Regions from separate parts of the Micromonospora sp. WMMD736 genome, predicted to be linked through region 4. Evidence: riboswitches for the same ligand, from Rfam matches in the RefSeq annotation. Region 4 holds a riboswitch; each other region holds the start of a gene.
What was found. Region 4 has a riboswitch for cobalamin ahead of ACN269_RS01050 (ribonucleoside-diphosphate reductase subunit alpha). Riboswitches for the same ligand answer to the same signal wherever they lie in the genome.
Positions count from the first base shown of each region.

Region 1 (11,954 bases), 1.9 Mb from region 4:
AGCGCCTTGCCGATCTGACCCGCGTAGGTGGTGTCGCGCAGGGTGAGGCCCTGGATGGCGAGCGCGGTGGAGTTGGTGGAGTCGCCGGCCGCGCCGGGGAACCCGCCGTGCTCCTTTTGCGTCGAGGCGATCCAGGCGAGCGCCTTGTCGACGGCGGTGGCCGCCGCCGGGTCGTCGGCGAGCGCGGCCAGGGCCATCGCGGCCATCGCGGTGCTGTCGACGTCCCGGTCGGTGTCCGCCGCTGGGATGAGGCTGGGGAACGACCCGTCGGCGCGTTGCAATCCCTTGAGGAACTCGACCGGCTTGGCGGCGGCTTCGCCCTGTCCCGCGCGTAGTTGCGCGATGATGCCGAGCGACTGCCCGAAGACCGAGGTGGCGTACCGGTAGTTGCCTGCTCCGGCGCAGCCGGTCGATGCGTCGACCTTGGTGCAGGTGACGTCACCCAGCGCGGCGATCAGGTCGTGTCCGCCGAAGGTCCGTGGGTCGTAGCCGGTGACCTGGGCCAGCAACGCGACCTTGCCGATCGCGCCGCCGACGGCGTAGTCGGTGCCGACGCCCAACCACATGTCGACGGTGAAGCCGTTGTCGCCGACCGCGCCGCCGCCGCGAAGGAACTCGACGATCGCCCGCAGCTTCGCGTCGTCCCCGCCGGTGGCGGCCAGGGCGTACGCGCCGTCGATGCTCAACCCGAAGTCGGGGAAGCCGGGAAACGACTCGTAGTACTGGCCGTCGATCAGGTTGGCCGGCGCGACGAGGTAGGACACTCCCTTGGCCAGATCCGGCCGGGGCCCGGCCGGTGGTGGCCCGCCCAGGCGGTGGGTCAGCGCGGCGAGGTTCGTGCCGGCGAGCGCGAGCGCCGCCGCGGCGGTGGCGGCCAGGTCGGCGTCCGGGTTGCTCGGGTCGGGGCTGAGCCCGCCGCCGGTGGCGATCCGGCCGACCAGGAAACCGGTGGCGGCGGCGGCCCGATCGGTGATGCCCAGCACGGCGAGGGCCTGCGCGGCGTGTCCGGTCGAGTAGGTGTCGGTCAACCCGGCGCCGGTGTAGGGCTGGTAACCGCCGTCGGTTTCCTGCGCCCCGGTCAGGAACGTCTTGGCCGAGCCCAGCGCCTCGTCCTGTCCGCCGAGGGCGTGCAGCGCGAGGACAGCCAGGGTCGTGGCGGCGATGTCCGGGTCGCAGAACTCGCCCGGGGCGAGCCACAGGCCACCGAAGGCGCCGCTCGCGCACTGCTGCTCGGTCAGCCGGGCGACGGTCGCGGTGGGCGGGGTGATGCCGGCGCGCTTGAGCGCGAGCAGCGCTGTTGCGTGGGTCATCGGTCCGGTCGATCCGGCGAAGTCACCGGCGGCGGCGCATCCGGCGTCGATGTCGGTCGCGGTGCACACCCGGTCGGTGAGCGTGGCGATCAGGTCCCGGCCGCCGAACGCGCGCGGGTCGCCTCCGGTGATCGTGGCCAGCAGGGCGAGGTTGGCGACGTTAGCGGTGTTCGGCACGGCGGTGTCGCCGTTCGGGAAGATCGCGGCATCGACGTGCGCCCGCAGGTAGTCGACGACCTTGGTGAGGGTTTGGTCCTGCCCACCGGTCCCGGCCAGGGCGGTGGCGACAGCGATGGTCCGGTAGTAGTTGACGAAACCGTTGTCCACGTGGTCGCCGTCGACGAGCTGCCCCACCAGGTAACTCGCCACCGCCTTGACCTGCGCTTCCGTCGGTCGCGTCGGCACGGGCGTCGAGGTCGGGGTCGCCGTCGGAGTCGCAGTGGCGGTCGGAGTCGGGCCGCTCGCGCGTACCGACGCGGGGGTGAAGGTGGGCACCCCGGTGCTGCCGCCGATGTCGGTGCCGCCGAAGACCCACGCCTCGACCTCACCCGGGCCCGGCCGCTGGGACATCGCGCCGAGTGGACTGTAGGTCCAGTGGTCCTGCCCGGCCGGGGCAATCCAGTAGGACCAGTAGGCAGTGGCCGGCGGCGTCAACTCGCACGCCTCGTCAGCCGGCGTCGGGTGCTCGGCACCGGCGTCGAAGGCGGGAGACCCAATCCGGCAGATGAAGCCGGGGCCGTCGTGGGCGGTGCCGGCGGTGGTGAAGCCCGCCTCGTGCAGCAGGTCCAGTCCGGTGGTCGGGGTGGCGTCGCAGCCCCGCAGCAGCGGCCCACCCCATGCGCCGAAGTCGACAGCGACGATCGCGCCCTGCGTTGGGGTGCAGGACTCCAGCGGGTCGGCGAGCGCGGCGCGGGTCGGCACCACCAGCGCCACCGCGCCGAGCACCGCTGCGGCGACGGCCGCCAACCACGCTGCGGGAACACGCGACGTTCGACTGACCAGTGGGGACATGGCGACTCTCTCGGGGGCTAGCGGCGCAGGCGCGGACGCGGACCCCGAGGACAAACCCCGGAAACCTGGCTCCGCGCCGTGTACCTCGACGGCGCTGCGGTGCACTATCCAGCCAGGTAATCCGACTCGTCCCGATATCGGGACCTACGGCTGCGGGCCAGCGCCGGACTTTGACCGGCTTCCCCTGACTGCTGGATCGCGGCCATCGGACCACAACCGCCACCACCGCGTCAACGCGAGGACGTGTCATGTACCTAACAGCGCGCGGTAGCGGTCTCCTCCCATACGGTGACCGCGTCATCGCGTGGGGGAACCCGGTGGGAATCCGGGGCTGACGCGCAACGGTGAGGACGGTTCGCCCGTCCCGAGCCCGACTACCTACGTGGTGACGCAGCACCTGCGGTATCCGTCCCACGCGTCCTGCGGCCGGCCCGCCCCGCTCCCGCCGGCGCGCGCCGGGCTCCGGGTCGAGGCAGCCGTGCCCCGTACCCCCAAGGAGACCCGATGTCCTCGCGCTTTTCACCCGGCAGCCGCCGCAGACGCCTCGCGGCCGTTCCCGCCGCCGCGCTGATCGCCACGGTCCTGGCGGTCGCGGGAGGCGCCGCACCGGCCGCCGCGACCTCGACCGCCGCGCAGATCGCCACCGCCAAGACCAACGGCGTCGCCTACCTGCGGACCCTGCAGGCTGCCGACGGGAGCTACGCCAGCGGCGGGTTGTCGAACGAGTGGGCGTTCAGCGCGTTCGCGCCCGCCGGCGTCGCGGCGGTGGACGTCTACCCCTCCGGCGACACGACCAAGAACGCCCGCACCGTCTACCGCAACCAGCTCTCGGCCTCGTCCTGGCCGAGCAGCACGCCGGTGGTCACCGACTACGAGCGTGGGGTCCTGAACGCCTACGCCGCCGGCATCGATCCCGCCCGGGTCTCCCCCACCCGTAACCTGATTGCCGACACCATCGCCTACTGGCAGACCGGCTCGGCCGGCTACTACGGCCCGCCGGCGAACTTCAATGGCACCGTCTTCGGCACTCTCGCCCTGGCCGGCGCGAAGACCCAGGCCGGCGCCGCCCGCGTGCCGCAGGCACTGCTCGACCTTTCGATCACCCGGATCCGCAACAACCAGCACAACGACGGCGGTTGGACGTTCACCCAGGCCGAGGGCGACCCCACCCAACTCGCCGCGACCAGTGACATCGACATGACCGGCGCGGCGATGGCCGCGCTCTGCGCCGCCGGGGTCCCCAACACCGACACCGACGTGCTGCAGGCGAAGAACTTCCTGAAGGGCAAGCTCGTCAACGCCTCGGGCGCGTTCAGCTCGATGTTCGGCGTCAACACCGACTCCAACGCCTGGGCCGTCTCCGGGCTCAACGCCTGCGGCATCCCCAGCCAGGGCACCGACTTCACCACCACCGCCGGCAAGACCCCGATCGACTTCCTGCGCGCGCAGCAGTTGACCGGCGGCGGATTCAAGTACCTGCCCACCAACACCACCCCGTCGGCGTACGCCTCCATCGACGCGGTGCGCGCCCTCGCCGGCGCGGGCTACACCGCCGCTCCCCCGACCCCGGTCACCGTCGGCGCGCCCACCTGGGTCGCGGCGAGCGGATTCACCGCTGGCACCGCCACCAAGCTCGCCGTGATCATCGACAACGGCAGCGGCAGCATCAAGCCGTGCGCGGTCGCGCTGACCCCGAGCGCCGCCACCACCACCCTCGGTGCCGTCCTGGACGCGGCCGTCGGCGCGGCCACCCCGAGTGGCTGCGTCACGGCCCTGAACCCCACCAGCGGCACCGGCACCATCAGCTCGATCAACGGCCTGGCCAACAGCGGCTCCTCCACCTGGAAGGTCACCCGCGACGGCGGCACCCCGGCCAGCGCGACCCGCGGCACGACCGTGACCGTCGGCGACACCATCTACCTGCGCTACGGCGTCTGACAGCCGGATAATCGGATGGTCAGCGGCGGCCGAGCAGCCGCTGACCATCCGACGGCTGATCCGCCCGCTGCCGCTTCAGGTGAGGGTGACGAGGTGGATCGCGGCGACCGTGACGAGGCCCGCGCCGAAGAGCGTGATGCCACTGGCGGCGAGCACAGGCGCCACCCGCGCGGCCAGACCGAGGACGGCGCGGGACTGTGCGCCCCGGTTGATGAGTGAGCTTCCGGCGACCGCGAGGACCCCGACGCCGAAGAGCACGACGGCCATGCCGAGGCCGAAGGTCAGGACCAGCAGCAGGGCGAAGCCAGCGCGACCGATGAACAGCCCGGTCGCCAGCACGAGGAACGCGGCAGGAGACGGGGTCAGCCCGCCGGAGATGCCGAGCAGGACCAGCCCGGGACGCTTCCCATGCTCGTGGCTGTGGCTGTGGCTGTGGCTGTGTGAGTGATTGTGGCCAGCGTTGTGCAGGTGTCGGCGCACCATCCACAGACCGGTGGCCAGGACGATCACACCCGCGCCGAGTTGCAGCCAGCTCGTGAGTTCCTGCATCCGGATCACCTCGGACAGGGACAGGAACGTCCACGCCACGCCGATCACCAGCACGGAGAGCGTGTGCATGACGGCCACCGACCCGCCCAGCCAGGCGGCGTCCCGGATCCGGCCGCGCGAGCCGGCGAGGTAGGCGGCGGCCAGGCTCTTACCGTGCCCCGGGGCCACGGCGTGACCCGCACCGGCGGCGAACGCGAGCACGAACGCGATCGGGGGTACGCCCGGTGAATGGATGAGGTCCTGCATCTGGTCTGTAAGGGACGCGGACAAAGCTGCGCTCGCGGTCATGCCAGGACCCTGCGTCGCCGCACCCGCCGCACCACCAACGGGACCCCGACCGCGACCAGCAGCACCGCGGCGATGACGCCGGCGAGTTGGACGGCCGCGCTGCGGCCACGGCTGGTGCTGCCGGCGGCCGGCGCGCGGCTGGTGAGGCTCCAGTCGTGGGTTTCCTCGCCCGAGCCGTACACCGCGCGTTGCCCCCCGGGGCCGGTGGCCATGGCCCGGTAGGCGGGGTTGAGGTCGGTCAGCATCCGCACCGCGACGGTGACCGAACCAACCGGCCCCGGGCAGGTGTAGTCGATCGTCGCACCGATCCGCGCCAGTGCCCTCAGCGGCGCGACACTGCCGAGGCAGGGGCGCGCCCCGTCGGCCACGGTGATCTGCTTGAGCAGGTACGCGGGGAACTGCTCGGACGACGCGATCACGGCCGGGTCGGTCGCCCGGTAGTCGACAGCGCCGTCGAGCAGGACGCGGTCGGCCGGTAGCAACCCGAGCGAGACTCCGAGCAGGGTGAGGTCGTCGGGTCCGCCGACACGCCACCGCACCCGCACGACGTCGTTCCGCTGCTCGTCGGGGGCGATGGACACGGTCTGCGGGTCACCGAAGGGGTGCGCCGCCGCCGGGGACGGTAGGACCAGGACGGCCGCGGTGGTGCAGAGGGCCGCCAGCGGAGTTACCGTCGCCGCGTTTCGTCGTCGCCGACGTGCGTGCAGGGACACGTGGTGCTCCAGGATTGCGATGACACATTCGCGGCAACCCTGCTCAACCTCGGGAAACGCGCACGTCCGGGCCGGTGTGGGGCACGAGACGAGGACATGAACAGTCCGTTGATCAACTCATCGGTCCGTCGGGATGCCCGGGCGGCGACACGCGCCCGGTGATGGGTTCGGCGGCCACTCCCGGAACCATGATGCACTCGATTGGCAATTGCCATGGTGTGGCAACTGTGCCAACGTGATCAATAACCGCGGCGGCTGCACCCGCACGCCCGCACCCGTTCCCCACACCACAGGAGCGTGTAGTGACCCGGATCCGACCGGCCTTCCGACGTCTCGTGGCGTCGACCGCAGCGGCCGGAATGCTCGTCCTCGCCGGCTGCTCGGCCCCGACCAACCCGGACAGCTCAGCCGGTGGCGCGACCCTGGTCGTGGCCACCTCCGACGAGCCCGACGCACTGAACCCGGTGCTCAACTACGGCGTCGACGGCGCCGCGTTGATCTTCGACGGGCTCGTCGCCCGCGACAGCGACAACCGCCTCGTCGCCGGCCTGGCCTCGGCCCTGCCGACGGTGTCGCCCGACGGACGCACCGTGACCGCCAAACTGCGCGACGGTGTGCAGTTCCACGACGGCAGCGCGCTGACCGCGTCGGATGTCGTCTTTACGTACCAGGCGGTGCTGGATCCGAAGGTGGACTCCACACTGCGCTCCGACCTGGACATGGTGGAGTCGGTGTCCACACCCGACGCCACGACCGTGGTGTTCACGCTGCGCTACCCGTACGCGCCGTTCCTGCAGCGACTCACCCTCGGCATCGTGCCCGCCAAGCTGCTCAGCGGGCAGGACATCAACACCACCGGCTTCAACCGCAAGCCGATCGGGACCGGACCGTACAAGGTCGAGTCCTGGACGCCGGGCGACCGCCTCGTGCTCACCGCCAACGAGCGCTACTTCGGCGGCCGGCCGGCGAACGACCGGGTCGTGGTGGCGTTCGTCGCCGACGACAACGTCCGCGCCCAGCGGATGCGAGCCGGCGAGTTCGACGCCGCCGAACTGCCACCGAAGCTCGCCTCCGGCTTCGACAGAGACAGCGCGTACGCGGTGCAGCGGGTGCCGACCGCCGACTACCGCGGCGTGATGCTGCCAATGGGCAACCCTGTCCTCGCTGATACGGCGGTCCGCCGGGCGCTCAACCTCGCCGTGGACCGGTCCGCGATGGTCGCCGGCATTCTCAACGGCGCGGGCGAGCCGGCGTTCGGGCCGGTCCCCCCGACCTCCGAGTTCGCCGAGCCCTCGACCGTCGGCGCTCCCACCGCCGACCCGACGGCGGCCGGGGCGCTGCTCGACGCGGCTGGCTGGAAGCCCGGCGCGGATGGGGTACGGGTCAAGGACGGCCGGTCGGCCCGATTCACGCTCATGTACCCGGCGAGCGACACCCTGCGCAAGGACCTGGCGCTGGCGGTGACGGCCGACGCGAAGAAGATCGGCATCGAGGTGACCCCGGCCGGTCTGACGTGGGACGCCATTGACCCGCGGATGAAGTCCGATGCCCTGCTGATGGGCTACGGCACGCCGTACGACCCGGACTTCGTCTCGTACAAGCTGTTCGGCTCCCGGTTCGCGGGGCAGGGCTACTTCAACCCCGGCTCGTACCGCTCCGAGGTGACGGACCGCTCGCTGCAGGAGGGCCGCGACCAGATCGATCCGGCCCGCCGCAAGGCCGCGTACGCGCAGTTCCAGAAGCAGCTCGTGGCGGACGTGCCGTGGCTGTTCCTCACCTACCTGCGGCACACCTACGTGCTGAAGGCATCGGTCCAGGGCGTCGCCCCGCGCGTCGAGGCGCACGAGCACGGAGTGGCGAACAGCCTCTGGTGGAACATCAACACCTGGACGCGTTCGTGACCCGCTCCGGTCGACTGGCCGGGGTAGGTGCGGTGGTGCGACGCCGGCTGCTGGTCGCCGTCCCGGTGCTCGCGGCGACCAGCATCGGGATGTTCGCCCTCGGCGCCGCCTCGCCCGTGGACCCGGCAAAGCAGTACGCGGGCGCGGCGGCTTTCACCGCCACCGAGGAGAACCTGGCGCAGATCCGCGCCAACTGGGGGGTCGACGACCCGCTACCGGTGCAGTACCTGCGCTGGATCAGCAACCTCGTCCAAGGGGACCTCGGCTGGTCGACGAGCCGCCACGAACCGGTGGCCGCAGTGCTCGCCGCCCGGGCCGGCTGGACGCTGCTGCTGATCGGGATGGCACTCGGCGTCGTACTGGTCACCAGCCTGCTGCTGGGCGCGCTGGCCGCGTACCGCAGGGGTGGGCTCTTCGACCGCGCGTTGCGGGCCGCCGCCTACGCGGTGGAGTCGATGCCGGTGTTCTGGCTGGGCCTGGCCGCGATCGCCCTGTTCGCGTTGGCGCTGGGGTGGCTACCCGCCGGCGGGCTCACCGACGTGACCGCGACCAGCACGTCCTGGTCCGACGTGGCGCGCCACCTCATCCTCCCGGTGGGGGTGCTGGCGGTGTCCCAGGCGCCCTGGTTCGTGTTGTTCGTCCGGGACGCGGTCGCCGACAGCTTGCGTGACGACCACGTGCTCGCCGCACGGGCCCGGGGATTGCCGGGGCGGACCGTCCTGTTCGGACATGCGCTGCGCACCGCGCTGCTGCCGTTCCTCACCCTGGTCGGCACGCACCTACCGGAACTGGTCGGCGGAGCGGTGCTGGTCGAGACGGTCTTCTCGCTGCCGGGCCTCGGAGCCGTCACGGTCGCCGCCGCGCTGGGCAGCGACTTCCCGCTGCTCGCGGCGATCACGTTGGTCACCACCGCGGTGGTGCTGGCCGCGAACCTCGCCACCGACCTCGCCTACGCCGCCGCCGACCCGCGGGTACGACTCGATGGTTGACCTCATCACCCGACCTCGTCCCCTCGCGTCGGTCCGCCGACGGCCGAAACTTCGCACCAGCCAGGTCGGTGCGGTCCTGGCCGCCGTCGTCCTGCTCGCCGCGGTTGCCGGCTCGCTTCTCGCGCCGCTCGTCTGGCCACTCGACCAGAGCGCCGTCGCGTTGGACCAGACCCGGCTCGCGCCGTCCTGGACACACCTCGCCGGCACCGACGACCTCGGCCGGGACGTGGCGCACCGGGCGGTATACGGCCTTCGGGTGTCACTGCTCGTCGGCACGGTCGCCGCGCTCGTCGCCACCCTCCTCGGCGGTGTGGTCGGCGGGATCGCCGGCACGCTCGGTGGGCGCGCGGACCGGATCCTGATGCGGATCGTGGACACCATCGCCGCGATGCCGCACCTGCTGCTGGGCATCTTCATCGTCGCCATGCTGCGCCCCAGCCTCGGCGCGGTGATCGCCTCCGTCGGGCTCACCCACTGGCTCTCCACCGCCCGCATCGTCCGATCCGAGCTGCTGAGCCTGCGGACCCGACCGTTCGTCGACGCCGCCATCAACGGCGGCGCCGGCCGGGGACGGGTCTTCGTGCGGCACCTGCTGCCGCACGTCCTGCCCCGCCTGGCGCTGGCCACCACCCTGATGATCCCGCACGCCGTGTGGCACGAGACGGCACTGTCGTTTCTCGGTCTCGGACTGCCGCCGCACCTCGCCTCGCTGGGCAACATGATCAACGACGGTCAGGGATCGCTGCTGACCGGCGCCTGGTGGGCCAGCCTGGCACCGGGCGCGGTCATCGTCGTCGTCACCCTCGCCATTGCGGTCCTCGCCGCACACTGGCGCGATCGCCTCGATCCCCGCGTCCGAGCGGAGCTCAACCTGTGACCAGCACCGGCTCCGCACCCGCTCCCGCGACTTCGGGCATCGCCGAAAACCGCCTGCTGCTCGCCGTGGACGGCCTCGGCGTCGAGTTCCGTCTGCGCGACACGACCGTACGCGCCGTTACCGACCTCAGCCTGACCGTACGGGCCGGTGAACTGCTGGCCGTCGTCGGCGAGTCCGGCTGCGGCAAGTCCGTTCTGGCCCACGCCCTGCTCGGCCTGCTACCGGGCAACGCCACGACCACCGGCCACGCCGTCCTGCACCACCCGGGCAGTGACCCGGTCGACCTGATCACCTGCGGTCAGCATCACCTGGCCCGCAGAGTACGCGGTCGACGGGTCGGGCTGGTCCCGCAGAGCCCGGCCACCGCACTGAACCCGGTCCGCACCGGACGGCGCCTGCTCATCGAGACGCTCAGAGCGCACGGCCGGGATCGGGACGATGCTGAGCGCCTCGCCCTCGACGTCGGACTCGACCCGGCCGACCTGGACCACTACCCGCACGAACTCTCCGGCGGCATGGCCCAGCGCCTGGTCACCGCGCTCGCACTGGCACCGGACCCGGCGCTGCTCATCGCCGACGAGCCCACCACCGGCCTCGACCGGCCGCTGGTGGACCACACCCTCGACCTGCTGCGCCGACGCTGCGACACCGGCTCGGCCGTCGTCCTCATCACGCACGACCTGGCCGCCGCGCAGCGAGTCGCCGACACCGTCGCCGTCATGTACGCCAGCCGCATCGTGGAACACCGGGACGCAGATCATCTCTTCGCCGCGCCAACTCATCCGTACGCAGCGGCGCTGCTCGACGCTCTGCCGGACCGCGCCTTCCGGCCGGTGCCGGGCGACCCGCCGATGCTCACCGCGCTGCCTCCGGGCTGCGCGTTCGCGCCGCGCTGCCCGCGCCGCACCGACTCCTGCGCGCGCCAGCCACCGCTCACGCCGATCGCCGGTGACGGCACGGTCGCCTGTCACCACCCGATCCGTCCCGGAGCAGTCACATGACCAGGGAGCAGCACCTGCTCGCCGACGAGGTCACCGTCGGATACGGCCGTCAGGTCGTGCTCGACAGCATCACCCTGCGGGTCGCCCGCAGCGAGACGGTGGGGCTCCGCGGCCCGTCCGGATGTGGCAAGTCGACACTGGTGCGGGTCCTGGCCCTCCTGCACCGACCGGACCACGGCCGGGTCAGCATCGACGGCATGCCCGTGCACGCAGTGCGGTACGCCGTGCCGGTCGGCCTACGGACCCGCGTCGCCGTCCTGTTCCAAAGCCCACGCGCCGCCGCCGACCCTCGACTGAGCCTGGACGACCTGATCGCCGAACCGCTACGCGCCGTACGGACACCCGAGTCGACGGTCCAGGAGCGGGTGGCCGAACTCGCCGACCTCGTCGGCCTCACCGCCGACCTACGCAGCCGACGGCCACACGCGGTCTCCGACGGGCAACTACAACGCGCCTGCCTCGCCCGGGCCCTCGTCCACCGGCCGGACTACCTGCTCTGCGACGAGGCCACGGCGATGCTCGACGCCTCAACCCAGGCGCACGTCGCCAGCGTCATCCGCGACTACCAGCGAACCCAGCACGCCGGCGTCCTGGTCATCAGCCACGACCAGACCCTGCTGGACCGCTGGGCCGACCGGATCGTCGACCTGGTGGGTACGGCACCGGCAATGACCTGAGTCATCCGCCACCGCGGCGGCGGACGGCACCGGGACGGGACGACCCTCCAGGCGAGCGACGCGGCGTCGAGCCTCATGCAATTGCTGACGAAGTTGATGCGCCTGCGCTTCGCTGGCGCCGAGCTGCCGACGGGCGGCGTCGAGCCGCTCGAAGTCGGCCAAGGCGAGCACGGCCACCTGATGGCCGTCGATCATCATGACCCGGTGATCGACTTTCTTGCGCACCAGGCGCTCCCCTCGACTGACGGTGCGGGCGCGGTCTGTTGGGTGCCCGCCGCGGCGGGCACCCAACAGACGCTCAGGCCGGTGGTGACTGCGCGGTGTCGGCCAGGAGAAGCGACAGTTCCCGGACCAGGTCGTCCATGGACTGGCCGCTCTGCGCCCTGACCAGGCCCAACGCCAGGTCCGCCAACAGATAGAAGCCGAGGGTACGGGCCTGCTCGGAGCCGAACGCCGACATCAACGCCTCCGCGCCGGCGAGGTCACCGCGATGCTTGGCGGCGATGACCCCGGCGGCGCGCTGCACGATCTCGGCCGCCTCGGGGGTGTACCCACTCACGCCGGGTCAGATCTTCGGGGCAGTAGCGCGGGCAGCGTCGAAACGCGAGGTCACGTCGGTCCAGTTCACCAGGTTCCACAACCGGTCCACGTAGTCCGGACGAACGTTGCGGTACTGCAGGTAGTACGCGTGCTCCCAGGC
Region 1 is NZ_JBMHMI010000001.1:2,149,338-2,161,291, forward strand. Features, by position in the region: gene ACN269_RS09035 (prenyltransferase/squalene oxidase repeat-containing protein) at 1-2,321, opposite strand, end outside; cobalamin riboswitch at 2,416-2,531, opposite strand; cobalamin riboswitch at 2,599-2,721, shown strand; gene ACN269_RS09040 (hypothetical protein) at 2,826-4,259, shown strand; gene ACN269_RS09045 (cobalt transporter) at 4,335-5,096, opposite strand; gene ACN269_RS09050 (hypothetical protein) at 5,093-5,809, opposite strand; gene ACN269_RS09055 (ABC transporter substrate-binding protein) at 6,112-7,710, shown strand; gene ACN269_RS09060 (ABC transporter permease) at 7,680-8,699, shown strand; gene ACN269_RS09065 (ABC transporter permease) at 8,692-9,576, shown strand; gene ACN269_RS09070 (ABC transporter ATP-binding protein) at 9,573-10,577, shown strand; gene ACN269_RS09075 (ABC transporter ATP-binding protein) at 10,574-11,254, shown strand; gene ACN269_RS09080 (superoxide dismutase) at 11,553-11,813, opposite strand; gene ACN269_RS09085 (superoxide dismutase) at 11,820-11,954, opposite strand, start outside.
Region 1: another riboswitch for cobalamin. It lies ahead of ACN269_RS09040 (hypothetical protein); the one in region 4 lies ahead of ACN269_RS01050 (ribonucleoside-diphosphate reductase subunit alpha).

Region 2 (3,209 bases), 1.9 Mb from region 4:
CCCGCTCAACTGCTCGCCGAAGTACTGGACCATGTCGTTGCGTTCCGGCTCGCCGTGCACCAGCACGTCGAGGCCCAGCCGTTCCTGAAGTCGGATGACCCGTCCGACCTCAAGGCGCATCCGCCGGGTGTAGTCGACCTCGTCAAGCTGGCCGGCCCGGTACGCGGCCCGGGCCCGACGCAGCTCGTCGGTCTGCGGGAACGAACCGATCGTCGTGGTCGGCAGCGCCGGCAGGTGCAGCCGGGCCTGCTGAGCCGCGGCGCGCTGCGGGTAGGCACCACGCTGCCGGTCAGCGGCCCGCAGCGCGGCAAGCCTGCCCCGTACGGTGGCGTCGTACCAGGAAGCGGGCGACGCCGGAAGCGGTGCGGGCAGAGATGTGGTGCCGTTGCGTAGAGCCCGTCCCAGCAGGACGACCTCGTCGACCTTCTGCCGCGCGAACGCCAGCCGCTGGCGCACGTCCGGGTCGAGCGCGGTCTCGGCGGACAGGTCCACCGGCACGTGCAGCAGCGAACACGACGTCGACACCGCGACATGATCGGCGAGCCCCGTCACCACCGCGCCGGCGGTGATCGCCGCACGCAGATCCGTGCGCCAAACGTTGCGGCCGTCGACGAGCCCGGCGACGATCGTCTTGCCGCGCAATGGGCCCGCGCTGGCGAGCTGCCGCAGGTTGCCGGGCCCGGCGACCAGGTCCACACCGATCGCCTCGATCGGCGTGTCCAACAGAGCGGGGAGCGCGTCACCGAGCGTCCCGAAGTAGGTGGCGACAAAGATTGTCGGCCGCTGCTCGACGGCGCACAACCGGCGGTACGCGTCACGGAGCGCGGCGATCTCCGCCTCGCTGCGCTCGCCCACGTAGGCGGGCTCGTCCAGCTGCACCCACCGCACCCCGGCGTCGGCGAGCGTCCGCAGGAGGTCGGCGTACACGTCGACGAGGTCCGGCAACCGGTCGAACGGTTGACCACCCCCGTCGCTGGCCTTGGACAGCAGCAGGAACGTGGCCGGTCCGACGAGCACCGGGCGGCTCTCGACGCCGAGGTCACGGGCTTCGCGGTACTCGCGCAACGCCTTCGCGGGGTTCGCCGCGAAGACGGTGTCGCCGTCCACCTCCGGCACCAGATAGTGGTAGTTCGTGTCGAACCACTTCGTCAGCTCCAGTGCCGGCTCGGCGTCGACACCACGGGCCATCGCGAAGTACGTGTTCAGCTCGGACAGACCGAGACGCGCGAAGCGTCGCGGAATGGCGCCGACGGCCACGGCGGTGTCGAGCATGTGGTCGTAGTAGGAGAAGGTGTTCGACGGGATGGCGTCCAAGCCTGCGTCGCGCAGCGCCTGCCAGACCTCGCGCCGCAGCGCGGCAGCGGTGGTCTCCAACTCTTCCGCGTCGATGTGTCCCGCCCAGTAGGCCTCGACGGCCTTCTTCAACTCGCGGTTGCGGCCGATGCGCGGATAGCCGAGCACAGTGCTCTGACCGAATGCGGTGTTCATGGGGTCCTTCCCTCGAAGAGGCCGAGGACTCGCGCCACGACAGGGAAGGAAGGGGTACGGCAACGTACCGGCTTCCGCCCCGGCCGTCCCGAGAGACCATCGGCGGCGCACACCGGCTGGCGCGCGCGGCGCTGGCAGGTCTTCGGACTCGCGGGCAAGACCTCTTCGGTCGCCTACTGGCCGTCGCTTCCCAGACCTTCCGGTCCAGTGCTTGATGACGGCGGTCGTTCCCACTCACCGCTGCGGGGCAGTCCCGGTTTCGCACCAGGTTCCCTCTTACGGCGCCACGACCAATGAGGCCACGGCGAACCAACACCGACATCTATCCTAGGGGCTCCACGCATCACCCGGCTCAACGTGTCCGCTGAGCGGGACCGGTCAGTCGGGTGGCTCGGCCAGCCGCTGCATCCGGTTCCAACCGGACCAGCCGCGCTCGCGCAGCAGCTCCCGCAGCCGCCGTACCCGTGGGTCGGAGTCGACGGCGACCGCATCGATCAGATCGTGCGGGAGATGGTCGTCGTCCTCCCCCTCGGAAGTGACCTCCCCGGCGGCGTACGCCTGCTCCGGCAGACCGGCCATGATGTCCGGCGGACGGTCTCCATCGACACAACCGCATCGCGACAGGCGGACCCTCGGCAGGTCTGCCACACCGATGCGGCCTGGGACGGCTGGGCGTTGGGACACTCAGGCTGGGAACCCGATCCAAAAACTGGCGGCGGTCCATGCATCCTGCGAATGCCAGCCGCTCACCCGCCTCGAGATCACAGGAGGCCTGACCGAGTTCCGCCAAAAGCACCACCACCGCATGCCGTACCAGCACTGATACGGCATGCACCCGCATGACGGCGACTACATGATCGATGTCCCACCCTGGGCATGCATAGCACTTGCCGGACACTCGCACCGGCAACCGCTCATTTGCCCAATTGGTGCCGACGGGCGACGGGCCGCAGGGCGAGCACGCGCCTCGAACCTCGATGCCTTTCTCTGCGCCAACAGCTGCGGTGCGTGGCCGAGTCCAGTGAACCACAGCATCGTTAAGTATCCATATTGGGGTTTGTCTCTGGCTCTCGTGTGGGAGGTCCTGATGCAGCACGCGGCGGAACGTGACGGCCCCGACCTGCTCGGCTGGTGGCTACAGCAGCCGAGCCGGCGAGGCCGCCTGCGGACGCGGCACCCGACAACACCGAAGCCACCGGGCATCCGGTTCGCGTTCTACGGCCGGATGTCGACCCGGGAGTTCCAGGACCGGCTGTCGTCGGCGCGGTGGCAACGCGACTTCGCCGAGGACGTGATCGACGGCCAGGGCGTGATCGTGGCCGAGTTCTTCGACGTGGGCCATTCCCGCCAGGTGCCCTGGCCACGTCGCCCGCAAGCCGCACGATTGCTGGCAGCGCTCGCCGACCCTGCCCGCGGGTTCGACGCGGTGGTAGTGGGAGAGTTCGAGCGAGCCTTCTACGGCAACCAATTTCGCGACCTCGCGCCGCTGTTCAACCTCTACGGCGTGCAGCTGTGGCTGCCCGAGCTCAACGGCCCGGTCGACGTCAGCAACGAGTTCCACCTGTCGCTGCTGGCCCTGCTCGGTGTGCACTCCAAACGTGAGATCCAGCGCTCGCGGTTTCGGGCCAAGGCGGCCATGCGCGCCCAGGTCATCGAGCAAGGCCGTCATCTCGGCGGCCGGCCGCCGTACGGGTACCGGCTGGCCGAGGCAGGGCCGCATC
Region 2 is NZ_JBMHMI010000001.1:2,172,088-2,175,296, forward strand. Features, by position in the region: gene metE (5-methyltetrahydropteroyltriglutamate--homocysteine S-methyltransferase) at 1-1,488, opposite strand, end outside; cobalamin riboswitch at 1,605-1,817, opposite strand; gene ACN269_RS09145 (hypothetical protein) at 1,867-2,067, opposite strand; gene ACN269_RS09150 (recombinase family protein) at 2,576-3,209, shown strand, end outside.
Region 2: another riboswitch for cobalamin. It lies ahead of metE (5-methyltetrahydropteroyltriglutamate--homocysteine S-methyltransferase); the one in region 4 lies ahead of ACN269_RS01050 (ribonucleoside-diphosphate reductase subunit alpha).

Region 3 (4,290 bases), 1.9 Mb from region 4:
CCTACGCGCAGTCCCTGACCGACCGGCCGGTCAAGGGGATGCTCACCGGTCCGGTGACGATTCTGGCGTGGTCGTTCGTTCGCGCCGACCAGCCTTCGGCTGATACCGCCGACCAGGTGGCGCTGGCCCTGCGCGACGAGTGCCGTGATCTCGAGGCGGCCGGTATTCGGGTGATCCAGGTCGACGAGCCGGCGCTGCGTGAGACGCTGCCGCTGCGCCGGGCCGACCAGAAGGCATACCTGGAGTGGGCGGTCGGCGCGTTCCGCCTGGCGACCTCCGGTGTCGCCGACGACACCCAGGTCCACACCCATTTGTGTTACTCGGAGTTCGGTGAGGTCATCACCGCCATCGACGCTCTCGACGCCGACGTCACCAGCATCGAGGCGTCCCGTTCGAAGATGGAGGTCCTCGACGACCTCGCCGCGATCGGATACCACCGCGGAGTCGGCCCCGGCGTCTGGGACATCCACTCACCGCGGGTGCCCTCGCACGAAGAGGTCGTGCAGGCGCTGCGTCGGGCAGCGGCGGTGGTTCCCGTCGAGCGGCTGTGGGTGAACCCCGACTGCGGTCTCAAGACCCGCGCCTACCCAGAAGTCAAGGCATCCCTGCAACATCTGGTCGCCGCTGCCGTCGAGCTTCGCGGCCACTGAGTACCACGCCGGGCGGGACGAGCGTCAGTCCCGCCCGGCAGCCACGGGAGTAAACCCAGGTGAGCGCGGGCCGCCGCACCGGCCACCGCCGGCGTGCCGCTGTGGTTCTGGCCGTTCAACACTGGCTCGGAGAGTTTCGGAGCGCCGGCCTCGGCAGCGGAGGTTCCTTAACGATCCATTAGACTGGCTGGTGGCGTTGGTTCGCCCGGTCACGACCGACCGGGCGTCGTAAGAGGGAACCCGGTGGAAATCCGGGACTGCCCCGCAGCGGTGAGTGGGAGCGACCGCCGTCATCAGCACTGGGCCCATCAGCCTGGGAAGCGACGGCCAGTAGGGGACCGGCGTAGCCGGTCGCGTCCGCGAGTCCGAAGACCTGCCCGCGCTGCGTACACAACAGTGTGCGCTGCCGTCGGCCTCGCGGGTGGGCTGAGCGGGTGACGTGCCGTCCGTCGGCGCGTGCTCCTCAGCGTGTATCCGCGTTCCGGCGGTGTGGTTTCCCGAGGGACGGATCACCGCTGTGCACGACACCACCGCGATCGCCGGCCGAGCGCCGTCGGCGTCGCATTTGACCCTGTCGCAGATCATGGACCAACATCACACCAACCTGATGGGTACGGTGCACGGCGGCCGGATCCTCAACCTGATCGACTCGGTCGCCGGGGTGGTCGCCGCCCGGCACTCCGACGGGCCGGCCGTCACCGCCGCCATCGACGAGACCGCGTTCCTGCGGGCGGTGCGGGTCGGCGACGTCGTACACGTCGACGCGCGCATCACCTGGGCGGGCCGCAGCTCGATGGAGGTGGCCGTGAAGGTGACCGCGGACCGCTGGGACCGCGCCGTGCCGCCCACGGACGTGGCCACGGCCCATCTGGTCATGGTCGCCATCGACGACGACGGGCAGCCACGTGCGGTGCCGCCGCTGCTGCCGGAAACGGACGGGGACCGGCGTCGGTACCGTGAGGCGGAGATCCGCCGGGAACACCGGTTGGCGCTGCGGCGGGCGTTGCTCGACGGCGCCGTAGAGGTCTAAGACCTGCTCGGACTGTCCGTCGCGGCGCTGGCCGGTCACCTGGCAGCGATCGTCGTCCTCACCGCCCGCCAGGTTCGGCGATGATGCTCGTGCTGGCCAACGCCTCCTGTTATGGCATCCGCGTCGGGGTGGTGGTCGCGTTCGGCGTCGTCCGCCGGGAAGGCCGTCGCCCGTCGTGCGGGAGTGGACGCCATTCGGTCGTGCCTGGTAGGCAGACGGGTGTGCGCATTGTCTCCCTGCTGCCGGCGGCCACGGACATCGTGGCCATGCTCGGACTGACCGGGCATCTGGTCGGTCGTACCCATGAGTGCGACTGGCCGCCGGGGGAACTGACCGATATTCCGGCGGTGACCGCGACGTCGCTGCCGGGGGCGTTGACGAGCCGGGAGATCTCGGCGGCGATCGCTGGCGACGCGCACCGGGGGTCGTCGTTGTACCAGCTCGACGTCGCCGTGTTGGAGGATCTGAAGCCGGATCTGATCCTGACCCAGGATCTGTGCGACGTGTGTGCGGTCTCCTACGAGCGGGTCAACGACGCCGTCCGACTGATGGACTTTGACACGAGGGTGGTGTCCCTGGAGGCGAGGACCATCGCCGGGATCCTCGACACGGTCGATGCCGTGGCCGCGCTGACCGGCACCGACGAACGGGCGGCGAAGATCCGCGCCGACAGCGAGCGTCGCCTCGCCGCGTTGCCCGGGCCGGCGGCCGGCGCGCCGAGGGTGTTGTTCGTCGAGTGGCTCGACCCGCTTATGCCCGGCGGGCACTGGGTGCCGGAGCAGATCAGCTACGCCGGCGGGCAGTCACTGCTGCTCGGACCGGGCGCGCACAGCACACCGCACCGATGGTCGGTCGTCGCGGACCTGGCCCCCGACGTGGTGGTGTTCGGGCCGTGCGGGTTCACACCGAAGCAGACGCTTGACGAGTTGTCCGTGGCGACCGCGCAACCCGGGTGGGCTGACCTGCCCGCGGTGCGCGACGGGCAGGTGTGGGTGGTCGACGGACCCGCCTACTTCAACCGCCCGGGCCCGAGGGTCGTCGACGGCGCGGAGATCCTCGCCGCCGTCCTTGCCGGCCGCTCCGACTCCCGCACCCAGCACGTGCCCACCTGATGCGTCGGGGTGGTGCCGCGCGGCCCGGTAGCACAGGGCTGCGGTGCCGGCACCACCCCAGCGCCAGTTACGGCGGGGAGATCGACGGAGCCTGTCCGGAGCCGAAGCGCCACCCCTCGACAGTGCCCTGCGCGGGGTTGTAGCTGCTCGCGCCGAGCGTGCTGTAGGACCAGGTACCGCCGGGCACGGCGTGCCAATACGACCAGTACGCGCTGGCCGGGGGAGTATTGACACATGGCTCGGAGGCGGGCATGGGGTAGCCGTTGATACGGCAGACGAAGGCAAGGCCCCATCGTTGAGTGCCCGTCACGGTGAAGCCCCCGCCCTGCAACGCGGCCAGGCCGGTCGGCGGGTCCCCGAGTCGGCAGCCGGTCTGCACACCGAGGCCGAACGCGGTGAGGTCGACCACCACCGTGACGCCCGCGCCCGCCGCGCACGCCGCAGCGTGCGCGGCGCGCGGCATCGGGTCGACGACGACCAGGCCAGCGCTGACGACGACAGCCGCGAACAGCAGCGCCAACCGTCGCCGAATCACCGCCCGCTGCGCGGTCACCACGGCGTACACGCCAGGACGGGCGCGGCGGGCTGGGCGCCGCTGGTGGACAGGGTCGCGTACCCGGCGCCTGCGAGACCGGGGACGGCCTGCGCGGTGGCCCGCACCGCGGTGGTCGCGTCGAATCCGCCTGAGGTGTAGGCGATGGCGCCGCGATCGGCCGACGGCCCGGTGCACGCCACCTGAAGGCCGATCAGGAACTGGCGGGCGCGCAGCCACGGTAGAGGTCGCCCGGCGACAGAGAGGGCCTGGGCGGCGAGCCCGGTGCTGTTCGCATTCGGCACGCCGTTGGCGGAGAACGAGCCGTCAACGCCTTGCACGGAGACGAGCCACTGCGCCGCCGAGGCCGCGACGATCGGCCGGTCCGCCGCGAGCAGAGCCTGGACCGCGAGCGCCGTTGCGTCGACGTCACTGACACACGTGGCCTGCCCGAACAGCAGGGGAAAACCGCCGTCGGCGCACCGGCTCGCGGCCAGGAACGTCACCGCAGCCGGTGGTGCGCCGCCGGCGCGGTCCAACGTCAGCACCGCGAACGACTGGGTTAACGTGTTGCTGTAGTCGCCGAAAGCGGAACGGTCGGAGTATCGACCGGACGGGGTCAGTAGGCCGCCGAGGCGGGTGAGCAGGTCGACTCCGCCGAACGCGGCCGGGTCGAGGCCGCGGACCTGGACGCCGAGGGCGAGTTTCGCGGTCGCTCCCGCGTACGCCTCGGTGCCGTCGCCGATGTAGCCGGTGAGCACGGCGGGTTGGGCGAGCCACGACAGGGCATCGGCCGCAGTCGTGTCGGCCTGCTTGGTAGCGGCGAAGGCGAACACCGCGTCGAGGGTGAGGCCCTGGTCGGGGTAGGCGACGCCGTCGAAGACGACCTCGAAGCGTTCGCCGTCGACGGACTGGCGGGCGAGCCAGCCGGCGGCGGCATCGACCCTGTTGAGGGTGGGCGGCGAT
Region 3 is NZ_JBMHMI010000001.1:2,167,686-2,171,975, reverse strand. Features, by position in the region: gene metE (5-methyltetrahydropteroyltriglutamate--homocysteine S-methyltransferase) at 1-650, shown strand, start outside; cobalamin riboswitch at 831-1,045, shown strand; gene ACN269_RS09135 (acyl-CoA thioesterase) at 1,234-1,680, shown strand; gene ACN269_RS09130 (ABC transporter substrate-binding protein) at 1,902-2,792, shown strand; gene ACN269_RS09125 (hypothetical protein) at 2,860-3,357, opposite strand; gene ACN269_RS09120 (peptidase) at 3,342-4,290, opposite strand, start outside.
Region 3: another riboswitch for cobalamin. It lies ahead of ACN269_RS09135 (acyl-CoA thioesterase); the one in region 4 lies ahead of ACN269_RS01050 (ribonucleoside-diphosphate reductase subunit alpha).

Region 4 (11,954 bases):
CGGCAGGAGGCCGAGACCATCGCCTGGGGCTCCGGCATCGAGACCGAGCCGGCCAGCGAGGGCGGGATGAACGTCGGGTGGATCGAGAACGGGGACTACATCAAGGTCAAGGGCGTCGGCTTCGGTACGGGCGCGACCTCCTTCTCCGCGCGGGTAGCCTCGGCGACGTCCGGCGGCACCGTCGAACTGCGCCTCGGCAGTCCCACCGGCACCCGGGTGGGCAGCTGCGCGGTACCCGGCACCGGTGGGTGGCAGACCTGGCAGACCGTCTCCTGCCCGGTCTCCGGCGCCACCGGTACCCAGGATCTGTACCTGCGGTTCACCGGCGGCAGCGGCACGCTGTTCAACCTCAACTGGTGGCAGTTCCAAGCCAACGGCACGACGCCCACCCCGACCCCGACGCCGAGCCCGCCCGTGGACGCGACGCCCACGCCCGTTCCGACGCCCACGACCACCCCCACGCCGACGCCGACAGGCCCGGCGGGGACGTCCTGCGCGGTCACCAACACCGTGGTGAACACCTGGCAGGGCGGGTTCGAGGGGCGGCTCACGGTCACCAACTCCGGATCGTCGGCGCTCAACGGCTGGCGGGTCACCTGGACGCTCGCCAGCGGGCAGACGGTGTCCCAGGTCTGGAACGGCACCCTCACCCAGTCGGGTAGTCAGGTCACCGTCGCGAACGCCGCGTACAACGGCCAACTCGCGCCGGGCGCGACGACCACCGCCGGCTACCTCAGCTCCATCACCTCGTCGAGTCCGCCCACCACCACCCCCACCTGCACCCCCGCCTGACTCCCCCGTCCCCCACCCCCAAGAACACCCCCACCCCATCCCCACACCCGTCCGCCGCCGACGTCGATCATGGAGTCAATGCCCCCGACACGCCGATAGGGGCGCAACGACTTCATGATCGACGGGGCGGGGCCGGGGGTGGGGTGGGGGTTCTAGAAGTCGTCGTCGAAGGCGACCGTGCCGGTCACCCCGACCTGGTACGCCGACACCCGCCGCTCGAAGAAGTTGGACAGCTCCTGCACGTCCTGCAGCTCCATGAAGGCGAACGGGTTGGCCGACCCGTAGTGCGGCGCGATCCCGAGCTGGGCGAGCCGGCGATCGGCGACGTGCTGGAGGTACTGGCGCATGTCGGTCAACGTGAGACCGGGCACCCCCTGGCCCACCAGGTCCTCGGCGAACTGGACCTCGCACTCGACCGCCTCGGTGAGCATCCGGCGGACCTGGTCGGCCAGGTCGTCGTCGAACAGATCGGGCTCCTCGGCGCGGACGGTGTCGACGACGTCGAACGCGAACGCCATGTGCATGGACTCGTCGCGGAACACCCAGTTGGTGCCGGAGGCGAGGCCGTGCAGCAGGCCACGGGAGCGCAGGAAGTAGACGTACGCGAACGCGCCGTAGAAGAACAACCCCTCGATGCAGGCGGCGAAGCAGATCAGGTTGAGCAGGAAGGCCCGCCGGTCCTCGCGGGTACGCAACTCCCGCAGGTCGCCCAGCGAGTCGATCCAGCGGAAGCAGAACTCGGCCTTGCGACGGATCGACGGAATGTTCTCGATGGCGGCGAAGGCCTCGAACCGCTCGGTCTCGTCGGGCACGTACGTGTCGAGCAGGTTCAGGTAGAACTGGACGTGCACGGCCTCCTCGAACAGTTGCCGCGACAGGTAGAGCCGGCCTTCGGGGCTGTTGACGTGCTGGTACAGGTTGAGCACGAGGTTGTTGGCGACGATCGTGTCGCCGGTGGCGAAGAACGCGACGAGGCGGCTGACCAGATGCCGCTCGGCCGGCGACAGCCGGTCCAGGTCGGCGAGGTCGGCGTGCAGGTCGACCTCCTCGACCGTCCACGTGTTGCGGATGGCGTCCCGGAAGCGGTCGAAGAAGTGCGGGTAGCGCATCGGGCGGAGAGTCAGGTCCATCCCGGGGTCGAGCAGCATGTGTGTGGTCCTCGCGTCGGTGGTGGTGTCGGCGGTGGTCACTGGCACGCCTCGCAGGACTCCGGGTTCTCCAGCGAGCAGGCCAGCGCGTCGGCGTCGACAGCGACGGGGACGACGGGCGTCACCGCGCTGACGGTGGCCTGCTGGATCCGGGTGGCCGGCCGGGACCGCAGGTAGTAGGTGGTCTTCAGACCGGTCTTCCAGGCGTACAGGTACATCGAGGAGAGCTTGCCGATGGTGGGCGAGGCCAGGAACAGGTTCAGCGACTGGGACTGGTCGATGAACGGCGCGCGGGCGGCGGCCAGGTCGATCAGCGCGCGCTGCGGCAGCTCCCACGCGGTGCGGAACAGCTCCCGCACGTCGGCCGGCAGCTCCGCGACGGACTGCACCGAGCCCTCGGCCCGCTTGATCGCCGACCGGATCTGCTCGGTCCACAGGCCGCGGGCCTTCAACTCGCGTACCAGAGCGGTGTTGACCTGGAGGAACTCCCCCGACAGCGTCTCGCGCTTGAACAGGTTGGACACCTGCGGCTCGACGCACTCGTAACAGCCGGCGATCGAGGCGATCGTCGCGGTGGGCGCGACCGCCACCAGCAGCGAGTTGCGCAGCCCGTGCGCGGCGACCCGCTCCCGCAGCGCGTCCCAGCGGGCGGTCTGCGTACCCTCGACGCCCCAGAGGTCGGGTTGAAGCTGGCCCCGGGCGGCCCGGGTCTGCGGGTACGTCGGGTGGGCGCCGAACTCCCGCGCCAGGTCGGCGGAGGTCTCCAGGGCGGTCAGGTACAGCTCCTCGCTGATCCGGGTGGACAGCTCCCGCGCGGCCGGCGCGTCGAACGGCAGCCGCAGCGCGAAGAACACGTCCTGCAACCCCATCAGCCCGAGCCCGACCGGCCGCCAACGAGGGTTGCTCGCCGCCGCCTGCGGGGTCGGGTAGTAGTTGATGTCGATGACCCGGTCGAGGAAGGTCACCGCCGTCCGGACCGTGGCGCGCAGTCGTTCCCAGTCGATGCCGTCGTCGGTCAGGTGGGCGGCGACGTTCACCGAGCCGAGGTTGCACACGGCGGTCTCGTCGTCGCTGGACACCTCGATGATCTCGGTGCAGAGGTTGGAGAGGTGGACCACGTTGCCCGGCTCGGCCGTCTGGTTGCAGAGCCGGTTGGCCGCGTCCTTGAAGGTCATCCAGCCGTTGCCGGTCTGGGCCAGGGCCCGCATCATCTTCCCGTACAGCTCGCGGGCGGGCAGCTGCCGCACGTAGCGGCCCTGCTCCTCGGCGGCCCGGTACGCGGCGTCGAACCGCTCCCCCCACAGGTCCGGCAGTTCGGGCACCTCGTCGGGGTCGAACAGCGACCACATCTCGTCGGCCTCGACCCGGCGCATGAACTCGTCCGGGATCCAGTTGGCCAGGTTGAGGTTGTGGGTACGCCGGGCGTCCTCGCCCGTGTTGTCCCGGAGCTGGAGGAACTCCTCGATGTCCGGGTGCCACGGCTCCAGGTAGACGCAGGCCGCACCCTTGCGCCGGCCGCCCTGGTTGACCGCCGCGACGCTCGCGTCCAACGTGCGCAGCCACGGCACGATCCCGTTGGACTGCCCGTTCGTACCCCGGATCAGCGCGCCGCGGGACCGGACCCGGGAGAACGCGATGCCGATGCCACCGGCGAACTTGGACAGGTTGGCGACCTGGGCGTAGCGCGCGTAGATCGAGTCCAGTTCGTCGCGCGGCGAGTCCACGAGATAGCACGAGGACATCTGGGTGTGTCGGGTGCCGGAGTTGAACAGGGTCGGTGAGCTGGGCAGATAGGCGAGGCTGGACATCAGCCGGTAGAAGTCGACCGCCTCGTCCGGCGTACGGGACAGGCCGCAGGCCACCCGCAGCAGCCAGTACTGCGGGGTCTCCAGCACCAGCCGGGTGGTGGGGTGACGCAGCAGGTACCGGTCGTAGACGGTGCGCAGGCCGAAGTACTCGAAGCGGCGGTCGCCGTCGGCGTCGACGGCGTTGTCGAACGTCTCCGCGTGCGCGGCGACGAACGCGGCGGTCTCGTCGCCGATCAGACCCTCGGCGTGGCCGGCCCGGATCGCCGCGCTGAACGAGGTGATGCCCTGACGCCGCACCTCCTTGTCGACGTAGCCGGCCAACAGCCGCGCGGCCAGGCGCGAGTACTGCGGCTCCGTGCCGATCATCTCGGCCGCCGTCTGGATGGACAGCCGGTCCAGCTCGGCCGTCGTCGCGCCGTCGTAGAGGCCGCTGATCGTACGGGTGGCCACCCGCATCGGGTCGACGTCGGTCAGGTCGTCGGCCCACCGCTCGACCGCCCGGACGATCTTGTTCACGTCCACGGCCTCGGTGCCGCCGTCGCGCTTGCGCACCTGCATCGGGGTCCGCCGCACGGCCTCACCGCTGACCGGGACCACCTCGGTGACTGTCACCACTCACTCCTCGGGAGTTCGAGACCTCAAGGGCCCTCGGACGCGAGGAGGCGGAGACCATCGGACGCCAAGCCCGCGCGGGCATGGGTCAGGTGGCGTCAGCCGTACCACGCGGCCTCGGACCGCCGCGCACCCGAGGTTCGGGTACGCGGCGCGCTGGCAGGTCTTCGGACTCGCGGGCGCGACCGGGCCTGCCCGGTCACCTACTGGCCGTCGCTTCCCAGGCCGATGGCCCAGTGCTGATGACGGCGGTCGTTCCCACTCACCGCTGCGGGACAGTCCCGGATTTCCACCGGGTTCCCTCTTGCCTCGACCAGTCACCAGGATTGGCCGAACCAGCTGCGGTCGACACCATATATAGGGGCGGGCACGTTTGTCACACCCCACATGTCGGTCTCGGGCGTGTCGCGGTCGACGTGACGGTCCTCGTCGATCGACCCGGGCCGGGTGGCGGGCGGCGGCACCCCGACAGTCGTCGTCGGCTTGACCGAGCGGAACCGGCACCGATACGGTCGACCCACTATCTGCGGCGACGCGAGGGAAGCCGGTGAGAATCCGGCGCGGTCGCGCCACTGTGAGCGGCCCCCAGCCCGGGGGTCGCGAGCCAGGACGCTCGGTCGTCCGCAGCCTTGCGATGGGGACGCGTCATCCCCGAGGAGGTTCGTTCACGCATGTCCAGCTCCACGTCCAGCCAGCCGCTGGCGCACCCCGCTGTCCCGATCCGTCTCCTGTGGACGGTCCTGGCCACCGTCGCCGTGCTCGCCCTGCTGGCCTACCTCGTCGCCTTCGACCAGGGGGCGGTCTCGCGCAGCGGGATGTACCTGCACGAGCTGATGCACGACGGCCGGCACCTGCTCGGTGTCCCGTGCCACTGAGCGGCACCGGAACCGCACCCACGTTCGTCACGGTCCTGCTGCGCGGGCTGCTCGCCGGCCTGGTGGCCGGCCTGCTCGCCGGGACGTTCGCCTACGTCGTCGGCGAACCACACGTCGAGGCGGCCATCGCCATCGAGGAGGCGGCCACGCACGCCGGGCCTACCGCCGACGGGCACCAGCACGGCGAGGAGGCCCTGATCGGCCGGGACGGCCAGCGCGGCGGCCTCTTCCTGGCCACCGGCCTGTTCGGTGTCGCCATGGGCGGCCTGTTGGCCAGCGCGTACGTCCTGCTGGCCCGTAGGCGGCAGACCGCCGACGACGGACGGTCCGGGCTGTTGCTCGCCGGCGGCGCGCTGCTCGGCGCGGTGCTCGTGCCGTTCCTCAAGTACCCGCCGAATCCGCCGGCCGTCGGCGACCCCGCCACCATCGACCAGCGCACGGTCACCTACCTGCTGATGGTGGTGCTCGGCCTGGTCGCGGTCTGGTCCGGTTCGCTGGGCTACCGGTCGGTGAGTGAACACGCGCCCGTGTGGCTGCGGGCCAGCGCCGCGGTCGGCGGCTTCCTGCTGGTCACCGTCGTGTCCTATGTGGTGCTGCCGTCGTTCCAGGAGGTCCCCGCCGACTTCCCCGCGACACTGCTGTGGAACTTCCGACTCGCCTCACTCGGCACCCAGACGGTGCTGTGGACCGGGATCGGCCTGCTCTTCGCCGCCCTGATGCACCGCCAGCGCGCGGCCGCCGACGCACCACTGGCCGGGTGAGCGCCACCAGCCTGCGGCTGGTCGCCCACGGTCACACCGCCGCCCTGCGGCAGGCCCGGTTCGGCGGAGACGACGGTCTGGACGAGGGCGGCCGACGTGCCGCCCTCGCCCTGTCCCCCGCCCTGCCTTGCCGGCGTCCGCCCGACGCCTGCCTGTCCAGCCCGGAGACGGCGGCCGTCGAGACCGCCGAGGTTCTCGGCCTCGCGCCCAGCGTCGAGGCAGGCCTGGCCGACTGCGATTACGGCGACTGGTCCGGCCGGGCCCTGGCCGAGATCGCGGCGGAACGGCCCGACGCGCTGCGCGAGTGGCTGTCCGATCCGGACGCCGCGCCGCACGGTGGTGAGTCGATCGTCGCCGTGCGCCGGCGCGTCGGTCGGTGGCTGGACGCGCAGCGCGGCGGCGGCCGACGGGTCACCGCCGTCACCCACCCGCTCGTGATCCGGGTCGCGCTCGTGCACGCCCTGGATCTGCCGTTGGCGACGTACCGGCTGTTCGACGTCGCGCCGCTGGCGGTCGTCCGGCTCACTGGCCACGGCCCACACTGGCAGCTCCGCCTGGACGCGGCACCAGCACCGGCGGAGGGGTGACGAGGGTCTACCACGACCCCTGTCGAGCTGCCCCAGATTCGGGGCAGCGAGGTCGGCTGGCAGGAGCGGCGATCGGTCGGGCGAGGCGAGCGGTCCCGCGACCCGCCGTTCGGGGCCGGGATCGGCGGACCCGCAACGGATGTCGGGCGGGCCGTGGAGTACGGCCCGCCCGACTGATGTGCTTCCGGCCTACTTCGTAGCGGTGATCGTGAACGGTCGGGACACCGTCGCCTTCGACCGGGACCCGGCCAGCGTCACGCTGGTGACTCCGGGCTCCATCGAATCCGGGACGCCGACGGTCCCACCGGCGACGATGCCGTCACCGTTCGCGCGCACCGTGCCGACCCGACGGCCGTCGCCGAGGCTGACCGTGATCGTCTCGTTCGGCGCGAAGCCGGTGCCGTCGACGGTGATCGCCGTGCCGCGCGGCGCGGTCGGCGTGGGCAACGACAGGCGCGGCTGGTAGGCCGGCTCCGCCGAACCCACGATCACCTGCACGGTCGCCGTCGCCGGGTTCGCCGAGGACGCGCCGGTGGCGCGGACGGCGTACCGACCCGGTGGCGTGTCCCCGGGGGTCGCGACGGTCGCACGGACCGTGCCCGTCGCGGACGCCGGGACCGTCACCTCGCGGGTCGTGCCGGCCGCGAGGCCCACCGTCACCCGCTCGCCGGCGGCGAACCCACTGCCGACGACCGTGACCGCGTCGCCAGCGGCGACCGACTGCGCGCCGGACACCGCGAGGGTGGTGGCCGCCCCAGCCGGCCGGACCGTCACGGTGAAGGTAGCGGTGCTGCTGGACACCGTGTCCCACACGGTGACGCGCACCGGGTAGGTGCCCACAGCGGCGTAGGTGTGCCGACCACTGAGCGCGCCGTCCGCGCCGACCGTGGCGTCGTCCGGAACCGTGCCGTCGCCCCACTGCACGCGGGCCCGGTAGCCGGTGGTGTCGGGGACACCGCCGGTCACCGACCCGAGGTCCGCCGTGAGAACCTGCCCGACGTCGACGCTCTGGTCGCCCGGGGCGGTGGTCACCAGGGCAGCAGCCGGAGTGCCGTCGTCGGCCACGGCGAACACGTGGATCCGGCCCGCCGAGCGCGGGTCGCCGGTCTGCGTCGGCAGGGTCACCGACACCAGCGTCTTGCCCGCCGGGATCTGGTACGGCGTGGTGGCGAACAGGAACGGCTGGGCACCGTCGCGGCTCGTGCCACTGAGCCGGTACGCGGACTTCGCGACCACGACGTTGCCGTACGACGGCGTGCCGTTGGCGTTGCCGCCCAGCGTCCAGTCACTGAACCGGATCGGAACGCTGTCGGTGCTGCCGTCGCTGAAGGTCACCGTTCCGGTGGTGTCCTGGTTGCCCTGCGTACCGGCGCCGATGAACGAGATGTTCCGGGCGTCGTCCGGCAGGCGCAGGGCGATCGTCGCGCCGTTACCGGTGGCGTTGTCCGGCTGCCCGGCCGGGACCTGCGGCAGGGTGAAGCCCAGCGCGGTGCCCGGCACCTGGTGCCGCTGCCCCTGGGTCACACCGGCCGCCGCCAGCGCGGCCCGCGAGTAGGCCCACGACTTCGCGTCACAGTCCGCCGCCAGGGTGCCCTCGTCGCCGACGCAGACCGTGTCGAACGCCGCGGTGAGGCTGGACTTCGCCGCGTACGCGACGTCGACGCCGACCGTCACCGAGCCCTGACCGGCGCCGTCGGTCACCGTGACGCTCGCCTGGTGGTAACCGGGCGTGGCGTAGGTGTGCTCGCCGCTGACCCGGTAGACCTCCCGGGAACTCAGCGTCAGGGTGCCCTCGGTGGCCGGTGAACCGTCGCCCCAGTCGATCGTGGCGCGGTAGTCGTCGGCGACGCCACCGGTGACCGTGGCCAGGGCCAGCGTGGCGGGCGCGCCGGAGCGGGCGTGCACGTCGTCGGTGGCGGTCACCGTGATGTCGCCGCCGCCCAGGTCGAGGTCGCCGCCGGCGAGCAGTTCGATCTCGGCCAGGTTCGGCTGCGCCGCGCCGACGGTCTTCGTCACGACCAGGCGGAACTGGGAGTACCGCCCGGGCTTGTCGATCCGGAACGGCCGGGTCTGGTTGCGCCAGCGGAACACCTCACCCGTCCGCGAGTCCAGGGTGTTCCAGGTGAGGCCGTCGGTGGAACCCTGCAACCGCCAGTCGGCCGGGTCACCCGCGGCCGCGCCGGAGGTGATGGTGTAGTACGTCGGCTGCTGCCGGCCGCCACGGGTCGTCCAGCCGATCTGCGGGGTACCCGACGACGCGGTCAACTGGGTGGTGGACGAGTCGTCGAAGAGCGTCGACGCGTCCTGACCCGTACCGATGGTGGCGGTGCCCAGGCCCGGCCCCGTGACGTCCTGCAACGGCTGCGGTACCGCGTTGCCCTTGGTCAGCGACGGGGGCGCGGCGTCCGGACCGGTGCCCCACGAGGACGGGTTCGGTCCCATCTGGAAGTCGATCGTGCCGCCCTTGGCGAGCGCGGACACGTCGACGGAGACGGTGCGTTGCTTCTTGCCGTTGACCTTCACGCTCTGCACGTACACGTTGCGGTTGTCGTTGTTCGCGGCGTTGACCACGATGTCGCCGGTCGGGCGGTGCACGGTCATCCGGGTGAACTGCGGCGAGCCGATCGCCCAGTGGGTCGAGCCCGCCTGCAACGGGTAGATGCCCAGCGAGCTGAGCACGTACCAGGCCGACATCTCGCCGTTGTCCTCGTCGCCCAGGTAGCCCTGGCCGATCTCGCTGCCCACGTAGAGACGCCGCAGGATCTCGCGCACCGCCGCCTGCGTCTTGGCGGGAGCACCGGCGACGTCGTACAGGTACGGGATGTGGTGCGACGGCTGGTTGCTCATGCCGAGCTGGCCCATCCGCACCGCGCGGGCCTCGACCATCTCGTGGATGATGCCGCCGTAGCCGCCGGGACGGTCGGCGTTCTCGGGCGTGGCGAAGAAGGTGTCGAGCTTGTCGCGCAACGCCTGCTGCCCGCCGTACAGGTTGATCAGGCCCCGGGGGTCCTGCTGCGCGGTGAACGCGAAGTTCCAGCCGTTGGTCTCGGTGTACACGCCACCCCAGTCCAGCGGGTCACCGGCGAGGAACGTGCCGGACGCGTCGCGGCCCTGGAAGAGCTTCGTCGTGGGGTCGAAGAGGTGGACGTAGTTGCGGGCCCGCTCCAGGAAGTACCGGGACTCCTCCTTGAGCTGGTCGCGCCGGGACTTCGGCGTCGCCGGGTCCTTGCCCAGCGCGGCGGCCATGTTGCCGATGCCGTAGTCGTTGATGTAGCCCTCCAGCGCCCACGACACCGACTCGCCGGTCGAGGTCGGCGTGTAGCCGAGGAACAGCGACGTCTCGATGCCCTTGCGGCCGACCGCGCCGCGCCCGGAGGCGACCGTCGCGTCCTTGACGGCCGCGTCGTACGCCGCCAGCGGATCGGGCAGCTTGACCCCGGTGAGGTACGCCTGCGCCAGGGCCACGTTCGCGCTGGTGCCGGTCATCAGGTCGGCATAGCCGGGCGACGACCAGCGGGCGATCCAGCCGCCGTCACGGTAGTGCTGGACGAACCCGTCCGAGATCTTCGCGGCGACGTCCGGGTAGAGCAGCGAGTACGCGGGCCACACCGTGCGGTAGGTGTCCCAGAACCCGTTGTTGACGTAGATCTGCCCGTCGACGACCTTCGCGCCGGTGCGGGTGGCGGTCGACGTGCCGGTCGGCGCGGACACCGGGCTGGCGTACTGCCAGTGGGGGGCGGCGGCGGTGCCGGTGTTCTCCGACTGCGAGTTCGGGTAGAGGTTCAGCCGGTACAGGTTGGAGTACATGGTGACCAGCTGCGTCTCGGTCGCGCCCCGCAGCTCGACCCGGCCGAGGCGGTCCTTCCAGGCGGCGGTGGCGGCGTCGCGGATCGCGTCGAAGCTGCGGCCGGTCACCTCCAGGTCGAGGTTGCGCCGGGCCTGGTCGACGGAGAGGAACGAGGTCGCGATCCGCATCGTGACCTGCCGGTTCGCGGCGACGTCGAAGGTCGCGGACGTCGCGGTCACCGCCGTCGGCGCCCGGTCGAACGTGCCGGACACGAACATCCGGCTACGCCCGGCCGAGAGACCGCTTCCGTTGTCGACCCAGCCGGTGAACGTGCCGTCGGTCCCGATGGTGAAGGTGCCCTTGGCGAAGACGAGACTTCCGGTGGACGGTCCCGGCCCGAAGGTGAACCGCATGATGCCGGCGTGGTCGGTCGGCGTCATCTCGGCGACCAGGCCGTTCTGCAGCGCGACCCGGTAGAGGTCCGGCCGTGCCGTCTCGTCCTCGTGGCGGAAGGCCAGCGCCCGGCTGGCGGGTGACCCGGTGAGCGGTCCGTCGCCGGCCACCGGCATCACCGACATCTGGTTACGGTCGCCCATCCACGGGCTGGGCTCGTGGGAGATCGCGAGGCCCTGCAGGGTGGGCAGGTTGGCGGCGTTGTTGGCGCGGTGGTAGTCGTACTCCCAGGAGTCCGAGGTCGCGTCGGTCACCGGGGTGAAAAAGTTGAACCCGTTGGGTACGGCGGTGATCGGCAGGTTGTTGCCGCGCGAGAACCCGCTGGTGGAGTTGGTGCCACGGCGGGTGTCGACGTAGTTCGTCAGCCGGGAGCCGTCGATCGTGGCCGGGCTACCGGTCAGCTCCACGTCGTCGAGCCACCCCTGGAACAGGGAATCCTCGGTGGCCTGCGGGTCGTCGTACGCGAGCAGGATGCGGTCGATCGTCTTGCCGCGCGCGACGGTGCCGATGTCGGCGCTGACCGCGTTCCACTGGTCGGCGAAGAGCACCTTGGACGCGCCCTGACCGGCCGGCGTCAGCGGGTTGCCGTGCTGGTCGACGGCCGAGCGTCCACTGAGGTAGCTGCCGTCGGTGAAGCGCAGGTCGACCGACGCGTAGGTGGACGGGTAGCGGGCGTCCTGGCCGGTGAACTCGGGGAAGATCCGGTACGACAGGCGGGTGTTCGGCCCGACCGGGATGTCGACGTCGAACAGCTTGTTCGTCGCGTACGAGCGGCCGCCGGCCTGGGCACCACCGCGGTAGCGCAGCGCGGCCAGCCCGGTGAAGCCGACGCCCGGCTTCGTGGTGTAGCCGCCGACCGGCCCGGGGCCGAGCTCGGTGACCATGGGGGTGGCCGGCGGTCGGACGTCCGAGCCGTCGCTGATGTCCCAGCCCGCGAGCTGGGTGAGGGATTCGCCGGAGTTCGCGGAGATCGCCAGCCGGTACCAGCCGTATGCCGTCGTGTTGGCGACGCCGTACCTGTTGGTGGCGAAGCGCTTGGCGAACCGCTGCTTCGTCTGGCGGTCCAGGTCGACCCAGGTGCTGCCGTCGGTGGACCCCTGCAGGGTGAAGTCGCGGGGGTCGCGGCCCGGC
Region 4 is NZ_JBMHMI010000001.1:286,895-298,848, reverse strand. Features, by position in the region: gene ACN269_RS01060 (family 43 glycosylhydrolase) at 1-792, shown strand, start outside; gene ACN269_RS01055 (ribonucleotide-diphosphate reductase subunit beta) at 945-1,940, opposite strand; gene ACN269_RS01050 (ribonucleoside-diphosphate reductase subunit alpha) at 1,979-4,306, opposite strand; cobalamin riboswitch at 4,502-4,715, opposite strand; cobalamin riboswitch at 4,857-4,996, shown strand; gene ACN269_RS01045 (CbtB domain-containing protein) at 5,032-5,235, shown strand; gene ACN269_RS01040 (CbtA family protein) at 5,226-5,996, shown strand; gene ACN269_RS01035 (histidine phosphatase family protein) at 5,993-6,583, shown strand; gene ACN269_RS01030 (GH92 family glycosyl hydrolase) at 6,773-11,954, opposite strand, start outside.